3 regions of the Streptomyces sp. NPDC015032 genome follow, and region 3 is predicted to be linked to each of the others. Evidence: riboswitches for the same ligand, from Rfam matches in the RefSeq annotation. Region 3 holds a riboswitch; each other region holds the start of a gene.
What was found. A riboswitch is a leader RNA that binds a small molecule or an ion and turns the genes downstream of it on or off. The one in region 3 is predicted to bind thiamine pyrophosphate.
Positions count from the first base shown of each region.

Region 1: it holds a riboswitch for thiamine pyrophosphate, as region 3 does, so the genes downstream of both, thiC (phosphomethylpyrimidine synthase ThiC) here and thiO (glycine oxidase ThiO) in region 3, are expected to answer to the same signal.
Region 2: it holds a riboswitch for thiamine pyrophosphate, as region 3 does, so the genes downstream of both, ACF08M_RS21195 (thiamine ABC transporter substrate binding subunit) here and thiO (glycine oxidase ThiO) in region 3, are expected to answer to the same signal.

Region 1 is NZ_JBIBVN010000022.1:60,655-66,098, reverse strand. Features, by position in the region: gene ACF08M_RS26780 (YibE/F family protein) at 1-1,107, opposite strand, end outside; TPP riboswitch at 1,139-1,289, shown strand; gene thiC (phosphomethylpyrimidine synthase ThiC) at 1,282-3,078, shown strand; gene ACF08M_RS26770 (ester cyclase) at 3,921-4,337, opposite strand; gene ACF08M_RS26765 (NUDIX domain-containing protein) at 4,951-5,421, opposite strand; partial or broken gene ACF08M_RS26760 (XRE family transcriptional regulator) at 5,424-5,444, opposite strand, start outside.
Region 2 is NZ_JBIBVN010000014.1:101,431-106,874, reverse strand. Features, by position in the region: gene ACF08M_RS21205 (ABC transporter ATP-binding protein) at 1-918, opposite strand, end outside; gene ACF08M_RS21200 (ABC transporter permease) at 921-2,534, opposite strand; gene ACF08M_RS21195 (thiamine ABC transporter substrate binding subunit) at 2,681-3,793, opposite strand; TPP riboswitch at 3,867-3,983, opposite strand; gene rlmN (23S rRNA (adenine(2503)-C(2))-methyltransferase RlmN) at 4,025-5,131, opposite strand; gene ACF08M_RS21185 (phosphatidate cytidylyltransferase) at 5,236-5,444, opposite strand, start outside.
Region 3 is NZ_JBIBVN010000002.1:363,635-369,078, forward strand. Features, by position in the region: gene thiE (thiamine phosphate synthase) at 1-64, opposite strand, end outside; gene ACF08M_RS04515 (Rv2175c family DNA-binding protein) at 202-567, opposite strand; gene ACF08M_RS04520 (NAD(P)/FAD-dependent oxidoreductase) at 639-1,901, opposite strand; TPP riboswitch at 2,040-2,153, shown strand; gene thiO (glycine oxidase ThiO) at 2,151-3,332, shown strand; gene thiS (sulfur carrier protein ThiS) at 3,329-3,595, shown strand; gene ACF08M_RS04535 (thiazole synthase) at 3,597-4,391, shown strand; gene pknB (Stk1 family PASTA domain-containing Ser/Thr kinase) at 4,504-5,444, shown strand, end outside.

The DNA.
Region 1 (5,444 bases), on a different contig from region 3:
CGCGTAGGCGAGGACCAGCGTATTGACGACCGAGGCGATGTGATCGCGCCCGATCCTGATCGCCGCCCGGTAGAGCCCCCGCGCGCCCATGGCCGGGTTCGCCTGGTGCAGCTCCCAGACCGCCGACGTCTGGGTGACCGTCACATCGTCGAGCACTCCGAGCGAACCGATGATGACGCCGGCCAGCAACAGGCCGCTCATGTCGATGTGCGGGTACAGGCCGTGGATGAGGCCGGTGTAGTCGTCGGTGTTGCCGGTCAGGCTCGCCCAGCCGATGAAGAGCGATCCGAGCAGCCCGATCAGCAGGAGCGAGATCAGTGTGCCGACCACCGCGACCGAGGTGCGGGCTGTCAGGCCATGGCACATGTAGAGCGCGATCAGCATGATCGCACTGGCCCCGATCACCGCGACGAGCAGGGGATTCGAGCCCTGGAGGATGGCCGGGAGGATGAACAGGGTCAGCACGGCGAACGACACGGCGAGCGCGATCAGCGCCATCACCCCGCGCATCCTGCCCACCGCGACCACGACCAGGGCGAAGATCCCGGCCAGCAGTGCCATCGGGAACTTCCGGCTCGCATCCGTCACCGAGTACTGCAGATCACGGGGCGCGTCGGGGGCGTACGCCACGACCACGCCCTGTCCCTCGCGCAACTGACGTGGTGCGTCGGGCTGGACGATCTCGGTGAAGGCCCGGCCCTTGTCGTGACCGGTCGTCACCTCGACGGTGGCTTTCTCGCACAGCCCCGGCCCGCTCCCCGACGGCGGGGTGGCCCCGCCGTCGATGGGCATCTGGGCGGCGTTCACTTCCTTGCAGTCCACCTTGTCGACCTTCACCACCTTTCCCTGCTGGGTCTGCCGGTCGAAACCGACACCGGTCCGCTCGTGCGGGGGTGCACCGCCCGGCCAGAGCACCATCAGGCCGACGGCGATCGCGGTGGCGAACGGGATGAGTACGGCCGCGATCACCTTCCGCAGATGCTTGGAGACGGGCGCGGCGGGGCCATGACTGTGCGAGTGGCTGTGCTGATGGCCCTGCGGGTCGGAGGCGATATGGGGGGACGTCACCGGCCGATCATCGCAAGAAGAGCAGGACCCTCTGTTCATCGCGCCGGACGGGGCGCTAGCGTGGAGGGACCTTTGCACACGCGGGAGCTCGGAGCACCGGGCTGAGAGGGCGCTGATATCCGTACATCCGTACATCCGTACGGGCCGTACGGGACGGGCTGCGCCGACCGCCGAACCTGTTACCGGGTAATGCCGGCGTAGGGAGTAGGTCTCATGACCACATCGGACGCACGCACGCCTGCCTCGAACCAGAGCGACGAGGCCGGGAAGTCCATCGGCTGGCACAAGGGATACGTCCAGGGCTCGCTCCCGGACCTCCGCGTGCCGGTCCGCCAGGTGCACCTCACCAACGGCAAGGACGTGACGCTGTACGACACGTCGGGGCCGTACACCGATCCCTCCACGGAGACCGATGTCCGTCGCGGACTCGCACCGTTGCGGGAGAACTGGATCATCGCGCGCGGCGACACCGAGGAGTACCCGGGCCGTCCCGCCCGCCCCGAGGACGACGGGCTCAAGCCCACCTCGCCGCGAATGGGGTCTCCTCTGCGCAATCTCGACGCGGTCTTCCCTGGCCGGCCACGGCTGCCTCGCCGCGGCCGGGACGGGCGGCCGGTGACCCAGCTCGCGTACGCCCGCCGGGGCGAGATCACCCCGGAGATGGAGTACGTGGCGATCCGGGAGAGCGTCGAGCCCGAGGTGGTGCGCGAGGAGATCGCCGCGGGCCGGGCCGTACTTCCGGCCAACGTCAACCACCCCGAGATCGAACCGATGATCATCGGGAAGCGGTTCCTGGTGAAGGTCAATGCCAACATCGGCAACTCCGCGGTGACGTCCTCCATCGAGGAGGAGGTGGAGAAGATGACGTGGGCGACGCGGTGGGGCGCCGACACGGTCATGGACCTTTCCACCGGCCGCAACATTCACACCACCCGTGAGTGGGTTCTGCGCAACTCCCCCGTGCCGATCGGCACCGTTCCCCTCTACCAGGCCCTCGAAAAGGTCGACGGCCGGGCCGAGGAGCTGACCTGGGAGATCTACAAGGACACCGTCATCGAGCAGGCCGAGCAGGGTGTCGACTACATGACGGTCCACGCCGGCGTGCGCCTGCCGTACGTCCCGCTGACCGCTCGCCGCAAGACCGGCATCGTCTCCCGCGGCGGTTCGATCATGGCCGCGTGGTGCCTGGCGCACCACAAGGAGTCGTTCCTGTACGAGCACTTCGAGGAGCTCTGCGAGATCCTCGCCGGCTACGACGTGACGTACTCGCTGGGCGACGGTCTGCGCCCCGGTTCGATCGCCGACGCCAACGACGAGGCCCAGTTCGCGGAACTGCGCACGCTCGGTGAACTGAACACGATCGCCAAGCGGTTCGGCGTCCAGACCATGATCGAGGGGCCGGGCCATGTCCCGATGCACAAGATCAAGGAGAACATCGACCTCCAGCAGGAGATCTGCGAGGAGGCGCCGTTCTACACACTCGGCCCGCTGACCACCGATATCGCCCCGGCGTACGACCACATCACCTCGGGCATCGGCGCGGCGATGATCGCCTGGTGGGGCACGGCGATGCTCTGTTACGTCACGCCCAAGGAACACCTCGGTCTGCCCAACCGCGACGATGTGAAGACCGGCGTCATCACGTACAAGATCGCGGCCCATGCGGCGGACCTCGCCAAGGGACACCCGGGGGCGCAGGACTGGGACGACGCGCTCTCCGACGCCCGTTTCGAGTTCCGCTGGGAGGACCAGTTCAATCTGGCTCTCGACCCGGTCACGGCACGGGAGTTCCACGACGAGACGCTTCCCGCCGAACCGGCGAAGACGGCGCACTTCTGCTCGATGTGCGGCCCGAAATTCTGTTCGATGAAGATCAGCAGAAGCATCACAGAGCAGTTCGGCTCTGATGGGGCTGTGACCAGCGAAGATGAGGTCGCTGCCGGAATGCTCGCCAAGTCCGCCGAGTTCGCGGCGCAGGGCAACCGGCTGTATCTGCCAATTGCGGACTGATCTTCTGTCGTCTCAGCGTCCCCCGGCATACTTTCTGGGGGACGCTGTCGGTCTCAGAGGCGGTGCGCACTCGGCAGGATTCGAACCTGCAACCTTCTGATCCGTAGGATCGGGCTGGCCGTTGGGCGGGGGCTGCGCCTTACTCCCGGCTAATCGCTGGTGGTCGTGATCAGCAGCCTCTGTGTGCCGTCGTTGCCGTCCGCTCTGAACAGGGTGGCACCGGCTCGCAGCGTACGCAGCACTTCCGGCCCAGCCTGGCTGAGAGTTACAACTTTCTCTCCAGGTTCAAGGCACCCGGCTGCGCTCCGCTTCGCCGGGCGCGCTTCCCGGCTTTGGCTGCGCCCGCGCTCCTGCCTTCGGCCCGCTCGGCGCTGCCGCCGCCGACGCGCGCCCGCAGTGGATAGGCCCGAGGGTATGAGTCGAGAACCAAGCCCGCGGCTTCACGACATGCCTCCGGCGGGGGCGCTCAGACTCCGGGATGGATGGGGCGCCGTTCGCGAGTGCCGGCCGGAGCGTGGCGAGCGTCGTGGGCTCCCATCCCGACCACCTTCGACCCAGGCAGAGCCGAGCAGTCGCGACCCAGGGCGTCAAGGTCGTTCGTACAGTGGCGCGCTCCACCTTGACGCCCTGAACCACGCCCGCTCCACGATGTGTGGGCCGAAGGCGGACGGGATAGGGGCTGGGGTGAGTGGTGGGTTCGGGTATGTGGTGCATATGCGCCACGCTGGTGAAGCAAGCTCGCTACTGTGCAGCCAGACCACCATGGTAGGTCGCGCCCGTGCCCTGTCGTGCCCGATCAGACGGGAACTGAGGGGGAACCGCAGGAACGCCCGCTCGTGGGGTCACGCCTCGGCGAGGCCGAGTTGACGCAGCATGCCGAGTTCGTCACTGCTTCCCCAACGTTCGACGAGCTTGCCATCACTGTCGAAGCGGCTGATCTGCATGCCTCGGTAGCTCACCGTCTTGCCGGTCGCCGGGTACCCCATCAGCGGTCCCAGATGCGTCCCGGTGATGGTGTAGGCGAAGGCCACCTCGTCGTCGCTCGCCACCAGATGTTCCACCTCGACGTGCAAGTCGGGAAAGGCTGCTCGCAACTCGCCGAACATGGCCTTGTACCCCTCGGGTCCCGGCCCCTGCCGTGGGGCGGGATCATGGTCGATCGAGTCGAGCGCGACGATCTCGTCGAGGGTCTCGAGGTTGCCGGTCACGACGGCTTCTGCGAAGGCACTCTGTGCGGCGATGTTCGTTTGCTGGGACATAGGCACTCCTCGGGCGCGTGTCGCCACCGGTCTGTCCGTCGGCTGCGAAGACCACGCACCTACGCCGTATTGCGACCGTACACCGCTCGTACGCCCCCGGCATGTCTACGCGGAAGGCCTCCAGAGCAGCCGCTCTCCATCGGAGGCATGGTCCGCACAGCGTGGGAAGAGGGCGCAAGGTCTGCAAGAAGCGCCGGCTCCGGCCGAGATGCACGGGTGACATCGACGGGGCGAACACCAACGGTTCGTGCCGCACGCGAGCGGATCACCCAGGCCCCTGGACCGAGGTCGGCTGATCCCTGTGATCGACCTGATAAGGATGAGACCGTGCGGTGGCGGTACCGCAGGGAAGTACGGCAACCCCAGCAACCGGCAGCGCTACATACCGGCCCTCATAGGCTTCCCGGCAGCCTGTATGACCTTCAATGACCGACCTCTGTAGAGCTACGGATCAGAAGTTCCCCGTGCCACAACCGCGCCAGATGGGACGGGGACTCACGGGGAACCGCGGCTATCAACGGTGGCCACAGCCGGCGCACGCCCAAGTCCACGTTTCGCAGGTCAGGCCCCAACTCACCCCACCTCGCTCCTAAAGCGGGTGTCGCGGGTGCGATCAGCCGAGATAGGGCCGCTTACGGTGTTCCAGGAAATGACGGATCCGGAGCTGCTGCGTGTGGTGCATCGGTAGTTGATCAATCTCTTCTGGCTGGACGAACCGTAGCTCCGTTGACTCGTCGGAGATCGCGAGTCGGCCGCCGACCACGCGGGCGGTGAAGCAGACGTTGAACTGTCTGCGCACTTCGCCGTCCGAGTAGGCGATGACGTGGCGAGGGTCGGTGTATGTGCCCACGAGCCCCGTGATCTCAACGTCCAGACCTGTTTCCTCCTTCACCTCCCGGACGGCCGTTCCTGGGAGGGAGTCGGTCATCTCCATGCCGCCACCAGGGAGCGCCCAGAGATCGTTGTCCCTTCGGCGCTGAAGGAGCATGCGCCCTTCGTCGTCGGTCACCACGGCGGATGCGGCGACCACCAAGCTGTTCGGCTCAGGAGCCGCCGGATCGTCGTAGTACTCGGTGCGTGCCATGATCACTCTTCCCTTACCGGCGC
Region 2 (5,444 bases), on a different contig from region 3:
ACCGTTCTCGGGCATCAGCTGCACGGCGACATGGTTGCCCCGGAACGTACGCGTCCCCACCACGCAGCGCAGCCCGCCGTCCGGAGCGCCGATCCGGACCCCGGCCGGGCGCACCAGCAGATCGCACGCCCCCTGCGGCGAGCCCGCGGGCACCGGCACCTCGCCCCACACCGTGTCGGCGGCCGTGCCGGTCACCGTCGCCTCCACCACGTTGTCGAAGCCGAGGAACCGGGCGACGAAGGCGGAGGCGGGCCGCTGCCAGACCTCCATCGGGGTTCCCACCTGGGCGATCCGCCCGTCGCGCATCACCACCACCCGGTCGGCGAGGGCGAACGCCTCGCCCTGGTCGTGGGTGACGGCGAGCACCGTCGTACCCAACCGTCCGAAGAGCGTGCGCAGTTCGACGACGAGCCGCTCACGCAGGCCGCGGTCGAGCTGGCCGAGCGGTTCGTCCAGCATCAGCAGCTTGGGGCGCGGGGCGAGCGCCCGCGCGAGGGCGACACGCTGCTGCTCACCGCCGGACAGCGCGGCGACGGCCCGCCGTCCGGCGCCGGGCAGGCCCACCAGGTCGAGGAGTTCACCGACCCTGCTCTCCTGATCGCGCCGCGGCATCCCCCGCATCCGCAGCCCGAAGGCGACGTTGGCGCCGACGTCCCGGTGCGGGAACAGCTGGTGGTCCTGGAACATCAGACCGAGACCGCGCCGGTGAACGGGCACTCCCGCCTGGTCGGCGCCGTCCAGCAGCACCCGGCCGCCGTCCGGCGGGTGCAGTCCGGCGATCACCCGCAGCAGGGTCGACTTGCCGCTGCCGCTCGGCCCCAGCACGCACACGATCTCGTGCTCGGCGACCTCCAGGTCCACCCGGTCGAGCGCGGCGCGCTCGCCGAAGCGGACCGTGGCCGATTCCAGTGTCAGCATCTCTAGAACTCCCCGGACCGGTCCGTGCGAATACGTTCGAGCAGCAGCAGCGAGACCGCGCAGACCACCATCAGAAGGGTGCTGAGGGCCATCGCCTGGCCGTAGTTGAGCTCCCCGGCCCGCCCCAGCAGCCGGGCCACGGCGACCGGCAGCGTCGGGCGGTCGGGCCGCGCGATGAAAACCGTCGCGCCGAACTCGCCGAGCGACACGGCGAACGCGAAGCCGGCCGCGACCAGCAGTGCCCGTCGCACCAGCGGCAGATCGACCTCCCGCCAGGCCCGCAGAGGTGACGCGCCGAGCACTGCGGCCGCCTCCCTCAGCCGGCCGTCCACCGCCCGCAGGACCGGCAGCATGGTCCGTACGACGAAGGGCACACCGACCAGCGCCTGGGCGAGGGGCACCAGAATCCATGAACTCCGCAGATCCAGCGGCGGCTTGTCCAGGGTGATCAGGAAACCGAAGCCCACGGTGACCGCGGACACCCCGAGCGGCAGCATCAGCAACGCGTCGAATCCGCGCACGAGCCGCCCGGCGCGCCGGGTCAGCGCCGCGGCGGCGAGCCCGCCGACGACCAGCGCGATGACCGTCGCGACCAGTGCGTACTGAGTTGAGTTCCAGATCGCTTCGAACGGCGCGACCAGGAACGTACCGCCGCCCGCGTCCACGGACCGCAGGGCGCGGTAGTAGTCGAAGCCATGCCCGCCGGGTGTGTCCAGCGAGCGCTCCACCAGCACCCCGAGCGGCAGCAGGATCAGCACCAGTACCGTCAGCAGCACCCCGCAGAGCAGCGCCCACTGTCCGGCGCCGCGCGGCCGGCGGGCGGTCTGCGCCGGGTCGACCAGTTTCAGCGCGGTCTCCCGGCGCCGTACGGTCCACGCGTGCACGGCGAGGATCGCGCCGACCGCGGCGAACTGCACCAGCGTCAGCACGGCGGCGGTCGGCAGGGCGAGCAGCTGGGCCGTCTGCCGGTAGATCTCCACCTCCAGCGTGGAGTACCCCGGACCGCCGAGGATCTGTACGACCCCGAAGGAGGTGAAGGTGAAGAGGAAGACCATCAACGCGGCGGCTGCCACGGCGGGTGCGAGGGCCGGCAGGGTGACCCGCCGCCAGGCGGCGAACCGCCCGGCGCCCAGCACCCGTGCGGCTTCCTCCTGCCGTGGGTCGAGTTGTGACCACAGCCCGCCCACGGTCCGTACGACCACCGCGTAGTTGAAGAAGACATGGGCGAGCAGAATCGCCCAGACGGTGGTGTCGAGGCGTACGCCCCAGAGTTCGTCGAGGAACCCGCCGCGTCCCAGCAGCGCCAGGAAGGCCGTACCGACGACGACGGTCGGCAGGACGAACGGCACGGTGACGACCGCCCGCAGCAGTTGCTTGCCGGGGAAGTCGAAGCGGGCGAAGACATAGGCACCGGGCAGCGCGATCAGCAGGGTCAGCGCCGTCGAGGCGAGCGCCTGCCAGGTGGTGAACCAGAGGACGTCGCGGATGTCCGGCCGGGTCAGCACCTCCGCGACCCGGCCGAACTGCCAGACACCGTCCGCCTTCAGCCCGCGGCCGACGATCGCGGTGACGGGGTAGGCGAAGAACAGCGCGAAGAACGCGACGGGCACGGCCATCAGGCCGAGCCGCACCGCGCCCCCGCGCCGCGACTGCTCACGCGCGCGGTCCACCCGCCCGGAGCGGCCGCGCGGCTCCTCACCCCACGGCCCCTCCTCGGGCGTGCCCTTCCCGCCCGCGTCCGTTCCGCGTACGGGAGTCTTCGCTACTTCACTACGAGCGAGGACCACGACTGGACCCACTGGTCACGGTTCTTGGAGATCTTGTCGGGGGCGACGGTCGCCGGCCGGTCGGCCGTCGCGCCGAACTTCGTGAAGAGCTCCGGCAGTTTCGCGCCCTCGGTGACCGGGTTCACGAACATGTTGAGCGGCATGTCCTCCTGGAACTTCTTGCTGATCAGGAAGTCCAGCAGGGCCTTGCCGCCCGCCTCGTTCTTCGCACCGTTCAGCAGGCCCGCGAACTCGATCTGGCGGAAGCAGGTCCCGGTGGCGACCCCGGTCGGTGCCTCGGCCGGCTGCGGCTTCGCGTAGAGCACCTCGACGGGCGGGCTGGAGGCGTACGACACGACGAGCGGCCGGTCGGCCTTTGCCTTCTTGCCGCCCGCGGAACCGGAGAACTCCTCGTTGTACGCCTGCTCCCAGCCGTCGACGACCTTGACGCCGTTGTTCTTCAGCTTCTTCCAGTAGTCCTGGTAGCCGTTCTCGCCGTAGGTGGCGACGGTGCCGAGGAGGAAGCCGAGACCGGGCGAGGAGGTCTGGGCGTTCTCGGTGACGAGAAGGTTCCGGTACGCGGGCTTCGCCAGGTCGTCGAAGGACCGCGGCGGCGCGAGCTTCTTCTCGGCGAAGTATTTCTTGTCGTAGTTGACACAGATGTCACCGGTGTCGATCGGGGTGACCCGGTGCTCGGCTGCGTCGAGTTGGGTATCGGCCGCCACCTGGTCGATACCCTTCGCCTTGTACGGCGTGAAGAGACCGCTGTCGAGGGCGCGGGAAAGCAGGGTGTTGTCGACACCGAAGAACACATCGCCGCGCGGTGAGCCCTTGGTCAGGATCTCCTGGTTGAGCGCGACACCCGCGTCGCCGCTCTTCAGCACCTTGACGGTGTAGCCGGTCTGCTCGGTGAACTCCTTCAGCACGTCCTTGGAGACGTTGAAGGAGTCATGGCTGACGAGTGTCACGGTCTTCGAACCGGAGCTCTTCGTGCCGCCCGAACCGGAGTCCGATGTATCGGAACTCCCGCATCCGGCCAGTGCCGTGACGCCGAGTGCGGCGGCAACAGCCGTCGTCGCGAGCTGCGTGGTTCTGCGCGTGGTGCTCATTGTGGATTCCTCCTGGGTTTTGGCCAGGAAGAGACGCGGCCCCGCCCGCGGTATGCGGGCAGGGCGCAACAGCATGAGTTGATGACCGAACTTCCTACCCGGAATGACCCGGGCGAGGTTCAGAGGGTCTGCGGCCGACCTGTCCTCGGTGCCGCACTCTCAGCGCTGTGGCGCTCCCCTGTCGGAATATGAAGTTGATTTCAGGCCCAGGTTACACGGGCCGTTCCGGCCTCAGCGCTCGGCTGCCGCCAGCTGCCCGCAGGCTCCGTCGATCTCCTGACCTCGGGTATCCCGCACGGTCACCGGCACCCCGTGTGCGGCGATCGCCTCGACGAAGGCCTTCTCGTCCTCGGGCCGCGAGGCCGTCCACTTGGAGCCGGGCGTCGGGTTCAGCGGGATCAGATTGACGTGCACCCGCTTGCCCTTGAGGAGCCGGCCGAGCAGATCACCGCGCCACGCCTGGTCGTTGATGTCCCGGATCAGTGCGTACTCGATGGAGATGCGGCGGCCGGACTTCTCCGCGTACTCCCACGCGGCGTCCAGCACTTCGCGCACCTTCCACCGCGTGTTCACGGGAACGAGCGTGTCGCGCAGCTCATCATCCGGTGCATGCAGCGAGACGGCGAGGCGGCACTTGAAGCCCTCGTCGGCGAAGCGCAGCATCGCGGGCACCAGGCCCACGGTGGAGACCGTGATCCCGCGCTGCGAAAGCCCCAGCCCCTCCGGCTCCGGGTCGGTCAGCCGACGAATCGCGCCGACCACCCGCTTGTAGTTGGCGAGCGGCTCGCCCATGCCCATGAAGACGATGTTGGAGAGGCGCGCCGGGCCTCCCGGGACCTCCCCGTCGCGCAGCGCCCGCATGCCGTCCACGATCTGGTGGACGATCTCGGCGGTCGACAGATTGCGGTCGAGACCAGCCTGCCCCGTCGCGCAGAACGGGCAGTTCATCCCGCACCCCGCCTGCGACGAGATGCACATCGTCACCCGCTCCGGGTAGCGCATCAGGACGGATTCGACGAGCGTCCCGTCATGCAGCTTCCACAGTGTCTTGCGGGTGGTGTCGTCGTCGCAGCTGATGTGGCGCACCACGGACATCAGGTCGGGGAACATCGCCTCGGCGAGCTTCTCCCGCGAAGCGGCCGGGATGTTGGTCCACTCGGCCGGGTCGTGCGCGTACCGCGCGAAGTAGTGCTGCGAGAGCTGCTGGGCGCGGAACGGCTTCTCGCCGATCGCGACGACGGCTTCCTTGCGCTCGGCGGGCGTGAGGTCGGCGAGGTGCCGCGGCGGCTTCTTGGCTCCGCGGGGCGCGACGAAAGTGAGTTCTCCGGGCTTAGGCATGGTTCATCCAGTGTCGCAGACAAAGGAGCGAGGGCCCGCCGCCCTGTGGACAACAGACCCTCACTCGTACATGCCCAGGTCAGGGCGGTGAACCGTCCGGAGGATCAGCCGGATCCCACGAAGAGCACCAGCAGCAGCCAGACCACCGGGGCGGTCGGCAGCAGCGAGTCCAGCCGGTCCATGATCCCGCCGTGCCCCGGCAGGAGCGTGCCCATGTCCTTGATGCCGAGGTCCCGCTTGATCATCGACTCGCCCAGGTCACCGAGAGTGGCACTGGCCGCGACCGCGAGCCCCAGCAGCAGCCCCTGCCACC
Region 3 (5,444 bases):
GCTTGCGGGCGTCCGTGCACAGATACAGCCGGGCGTCGGACAGCGGCGCGCTGGGCGTGGGCATGGTGCGAGTCCCCCTGGAGAGCATTGCGGAACGGGAAGGCGGTGGAACAGGAAGGCATGGTGGAGCGGACGCCGGATCCGGCGCGGGGTGCGGGCCGCACGGTGCTGCGCGGCCCGCACCTCACGGACGGCCGGCGGTCAGACGGCGAGCGCCTGGGCGCGGCGCTTCACCTCTGTGCCGCGGTTCTCACTCAGTGCCTGGGCAGGGGTGCCCGGCAGGGTCGGGTCGGGGGTGAAGAGCCATTCCAGCATCTCTTCGTCGTTGTAGCCGTCGTCCCTCAGGAGCGTCAGGGTGCCGGAGAGGCCCTTGACCACCTTGTCGCCGTCGATGAAGGCGGCAGGCACCTGGAGCGCCCGGTTCTCACCACGGCGCACGGCGATGAGCTGGCCCTCCTTGACCAGCTGCCGCACGCGCGTCACCTCGACACCGAGCATTTCGGCGATGTCGGGGAGGTGGAGCCAGGCGGGGACGAGAGCATCGATCTTTGCGTCAATCTCGGTCACAGGGACAAGCGTGCCATCCCGGACCGACAGTCGGTAGCCGGGCCGACCGTACGGGGCGCCGGGGTACGCCGTCAGAGGGTCGCCGACTTGAGGGGTACGGAGGGGTCGGCGGCGCGCGCCGGATCGAGGCGGGCGCCGGCCTCGATGAGTCTGCGTCCCTGCGCCAGGTCGCGCGGCCGGCCGACGGCGAGAACCGCGACCAGGACGCCGTCGCGCAGCCAGCACACCGACCAGGCGGGGCCGGTGGGTTCACCGCGCCACAGCAGGGTGTCGGCGCCCCTGTGGTGGCCCGCGTACTGCACGAACCGGTCGAACTGCTCGGACCAGAAGTACGGGACGGGGTCGTACGTCCGCGGCGCCGGGTCACCGCCGGTCGCGGCGGCGATGATGTTGGCGGCGGCGGTCCGGGGACCCTGGAGGGCGTTGTCCCAGTGGTGGACGAGCAGGCGTTCGCCGTACCGGGCGGAGGGGAACGAGGCGCAGTCGCCGACCGCGTACACATCGGGCAGCGAGGTGCGCAGCGCACTGTCGGCGGTCACCGATCCGTCGGTGCCGAGCGCGATGCCGGAGCCGGCCAGCCAGCCGGTGGCGGGCCGTGCGCCGATTCCGACGACGACCGCTCCGGCCAGGATCTCGCGGCCGTCCGCGAGGATCACCCGGCCCGGCTCGATGCGGGCGACCCGGGCTCCGGTGAGGAGTTCGGCGCCGGTCTCGGCGTACCAGGCGGTCATCGGGGCGGCGACCTCGGCCGGCATCGCGCCCGCGAGGGGCCGGTCGGCGGCCTCGACGACGGTGACCGCGCAGCCCGCGGCGCGGGCCGCGGTGGCGAACTCGGCGCCGATCCAGCCCGCTCCGACGACCACGACGCCGTGCTGCTCGTCGAGGACGGGGCGCAGTCGTGCCGCGTCGTCGAGGGTACGCAGCAGGTGGACTCCGGGAACGCCTTCGGTACCGGGCAGGACGACCGGTTCGGCACCGGTCGCGATCACCAGGAAGTCGTAGGGCACGGGTCCCGACGGGGTGTCCAGCTCATGCGCGCCGGGGCGCACGCCGGTGACTTCCCGGCCCAGTCGCAGATCGATGTCCAGCGCCTCGAAGTCGACGTCGAACGCCGAGTTCTCGGCCTTGCCGAGCAGTACCGCCTTGGACAGCGGGGGCCGGTCGTAGGGCTGGTGCGGTTCGGCGCCGATCAGGGTGACGGGGCCGGCGAAGCCCTGTTCCCGCAGGGCCACCGCCGTCTGTACGCCGGCCATGCCCGCGCCGACCACGACGACACGGTGCTCTGCCGACAGGACGGGGCGCTCCGGCCGCTGCGACTGCTGCTGCTCGCTCACCCGTACACCATAAGCACCTGACGATTCATCAGGACAGGGGGACCTCTTCCATGGCGCCCGTCCCGCTCCCCCGAGCGAACGGGCCACGGTGGCTGCTCCCTTACCGGGTCCGGCGGGCGGGGTTTAGGGTGGCCGACGTAAAACACTCGCGGGAGCCCGGACGCACCGGGCTGAGAGGGAGGCTGGGGCGGCCTCCGACCGTACGAACCTGATCCGGGTCATGCCGGCGAAGGGAGGGGCTGGACGCCCATGCGTTCTTCTCGGAACGGAAACGGATCCGACGTCCTGGTCATCGGGGGCGGGATCATCGGTCTGGTGACCGCCTGGCGGGCCGCGCAACGCGGACTGCGCACCGCGGTCGTCGACCCCGAACCCGGCGGCGGAGCCGCTCAAGTGGCGGCCGGCATGCTGGCCGCCGTCACCGAACTCCACTACGGCGAGCAGATGCTGCTGGGCCTCAATGTCGCCTCGGCCGCGCGCTATCCGGCCTTCGCGGCCGAACTGGAGGCGGCGAGCGGGCGGGAGACCGGCTTCCGTGCCTGCGGCACCCTGGCCGTCGCGCTGGACTCCGACGACCGTGCCCATCTGCGGGAGCTGCACGCCCTGCAGCGGCGTTCGGGCCTGGAGTCGGAGTGGCTCAGTGGCCGCGACTGCCGCCGCCTGGAGCCCATGCTCGCGCCCGGTGTCCGCGGCGGTCTGCGGGTCGACGGAGACCACCAGATCGATCCGCGCCGGCTGGCCGCCGCGCTGCTGACCGCCTGCGAGCGGGCCGGGGTGGTCCTCCACCGCGGCTGGGTGGAGCGCCTGACGGTCGTCCACGACCGGGCCGCCGGAGCCGTGCTCGCCGGGGGTACGGAGCTCGGCGCCGACCAGGTCGTACTCGCCGCGGGCAGCCTCAGCGGCCGGCTCCCGGGGCTGCCGGACGAGGCCGTGCCGCCGGTCCGGCCGGTGAAGGGGCAGGTGCTGCGGCTGACCGTGCCCGCCCCGTACGCGCCCTTCCTCACCCGGACCGTCCGGGCCGTGGTCCGGGGCAGTCATGTCTATCTCGTCCCACGCGCGAACGGCGAACTGGTCGTCGGCGCCACCAGCGAGGAAATGGGCTGGGACACCACCGTCACCGCGGGCGGCGTCTACGAACTGCTGCGGGACGCCCACGAGCTGGTGCCCGGCATCACCGAGCTGCCGCTCACCGAGACCCGGGCCGGACTGCGCCCCGCCTCCCCCGACAACGCCCCACTGCTCGGCCCCACCCCCCTGCCCGGCCTCCACCTCGCCACCGGCCACCATCGCAACGGGGTGCTGCTCGCGCCCGTCACCGGTGACGCCATGGCCGCCCTGCTGGCCGACGGCGAACTGCCCGAGGTGGCCCGCCCCTTCACCCCGCACCGTTTCCTGCCCGCCGCCCCCGTACGTCAGGAGCAGCCCGCATGACCGAGCCCGCACCGCTCTCCGCGCCCGGCTCCCCCTCCCCCTCCCCCGCCGGGCCCGCGCCCCTCTCCGTGTCCGTGAACGGCGAGGTGCGCGTGCTCCCCGCGGGCACCACCCTCGACGCCCTCGTCGCCACGCTGACCGCCGCGCACTCCGGCGTCGCGGCCGCGGTCAACGAGACCGTCGTCCCGCGCGGCCGGTGGTCCACCGCCACGCTCGGTGACGGTGACCGCGTCGAGGTCCTGACCGCGGTCCAGGGAGGCTGACGTGTCCGACGACCTCTTCGCCCTCGGCGACGCCGCCTTCGGCTCCCGGCTGATCATGGGAACCGGCGGGGCGCCCAGCCTCGACGTGCTGGAACGCTCGCTGACCGCCTCCGGCACCGAGCTGACCACCGTGGCGATGCGTCGCCTCGATCCGACCGTGCAGGGCTCGGTGCTCTCCGTCCTCCGGCGCCTCTCCATCCGCGTCCTGCCGAACACGGCGGGCTGCTTCACCGCGGGCGAGGCGGTGCTGACCGCCAGGCTGGCCCGCGAAGCGCTCGGCACCGACTGGATCAAGCTGGAGGTGGTGGCCGACGAGCGGACCCTGCTGCCCGACCCGATCGAGCTGCTGGACGCCGCGGAGACCCTGGTGGACGACGGGTTCACCGTGCTGCCCTACACCAATGACGACCCGGTCCTGGCCCGCAGGCTCCAGGACGTGGGGTGCGCGGCGGTCATGCCGCTCGGCTCCCCCATCGGCTCCGGCCTCGGCATCCGCAATCCGCACAATTTCCAGCTGATCGTCGAGCAGGCCCGGGTGCCGGTGATTCTCGACGCGGGCGCCGGGACGGCCTCGGACGCGGCGCTCGCGATGGAGCTGGGGTGCGCGGCGGTGATGCTGGCGTCCGCGGTGACCCGGGCCCAGGAGCCCGAGCTGATGGCCGCAGCGATGCGGCACGCGGTGGCGGGCGGGCGGCTGGCGTACCGCGCGGGCCGGATCCCGCGCCGGCACTTCGCCGAGGCCTCGTCGCCGGTGGAGGGGCGTGCGGCGCTGGACCCGGAGCGCCCGGCCTTCTGACCCACCGGGCCGCCGGCGACCGCATGTCCCTGTCACGGCTCGGCTGCAGTACGGCCCCGGGGCCGCTCCGGCCCGTCGGACGTGTCCCGTGGCGACTCGTAGACTCGCATGCGTGGATACGACCCTCCAGGACCCTCTCGTCGGGCAGCTGCTCGACGGCCGCTACCGCGTCGATGCCCGCATCGCCGTGGGCGGCATGGCCACGGTCTACCGGGCCATGGACACCCGGCTCGACCGGGTGCTCGCCCTCAAGGTGATGCACCCGGCGCTCGCCACCGACGCCTCGTTCGTCGAGCGCTTCATCCGCGAGGCCAAGTCCGTGGCCCGGCTCGCGCACCCCAATGTGGTCGCGGTCTTCGACCAGGGCGCCCAGGGGCAGTACGTCTACCTCGCGATGGAGTACGTCGCGGGCTGCACCCTGCGCGACGTGCTGCGCGACCGCGGCGCCCTGCAGCCGAGAGCCGCACTGGACATCCTGGAGCCGGTCCTCGCCGCCCTCGGCGCCGCGCACCGGGCGGGCTTCGTGCACCGCGACATGAAGCCGGAGAACGTCCTCATAGGGGACGACGGCCGGGTCAAGGTCGCCGACTTCGGTCTCGTACGGGCGGTGGGCACCGTCACCAACACCACCGGGTCCGTCCTGGGCACCGTCTCCTATCTCGCCCCCGAGCAGATAGAGAACGGCACGGCGGACACCCGTACCGATGTGTACGCCTGCGGTGTCGTCCTGTACGAAATGCTGACCGGTTCCAAGCCGCGCGCCGGCGACACCCCCGCCCAGGTCATCTACCAGCACCTCAACGAGGACGTCCCGGCCCCGTCGGCCGCCGTCCCGGGGCTCCCGGTCGCACTCGACGACCTGGTGGCGAGCGCCACCGCCCGTAACCCCGAGGTCCGCCCGTTCGACGCGGTGGCACTGCTCGCCGAGACCCGCGAGGCCCGCTCCGGCCTCACCGACGCCCAGCTCGACGCCGCACCGCCGCAGGCCCTGGCCGAGGCGCACGACGCCGCCGAGGACCGTACGAGTGTGATCCCGCGGCTGCTCCCGGCCGG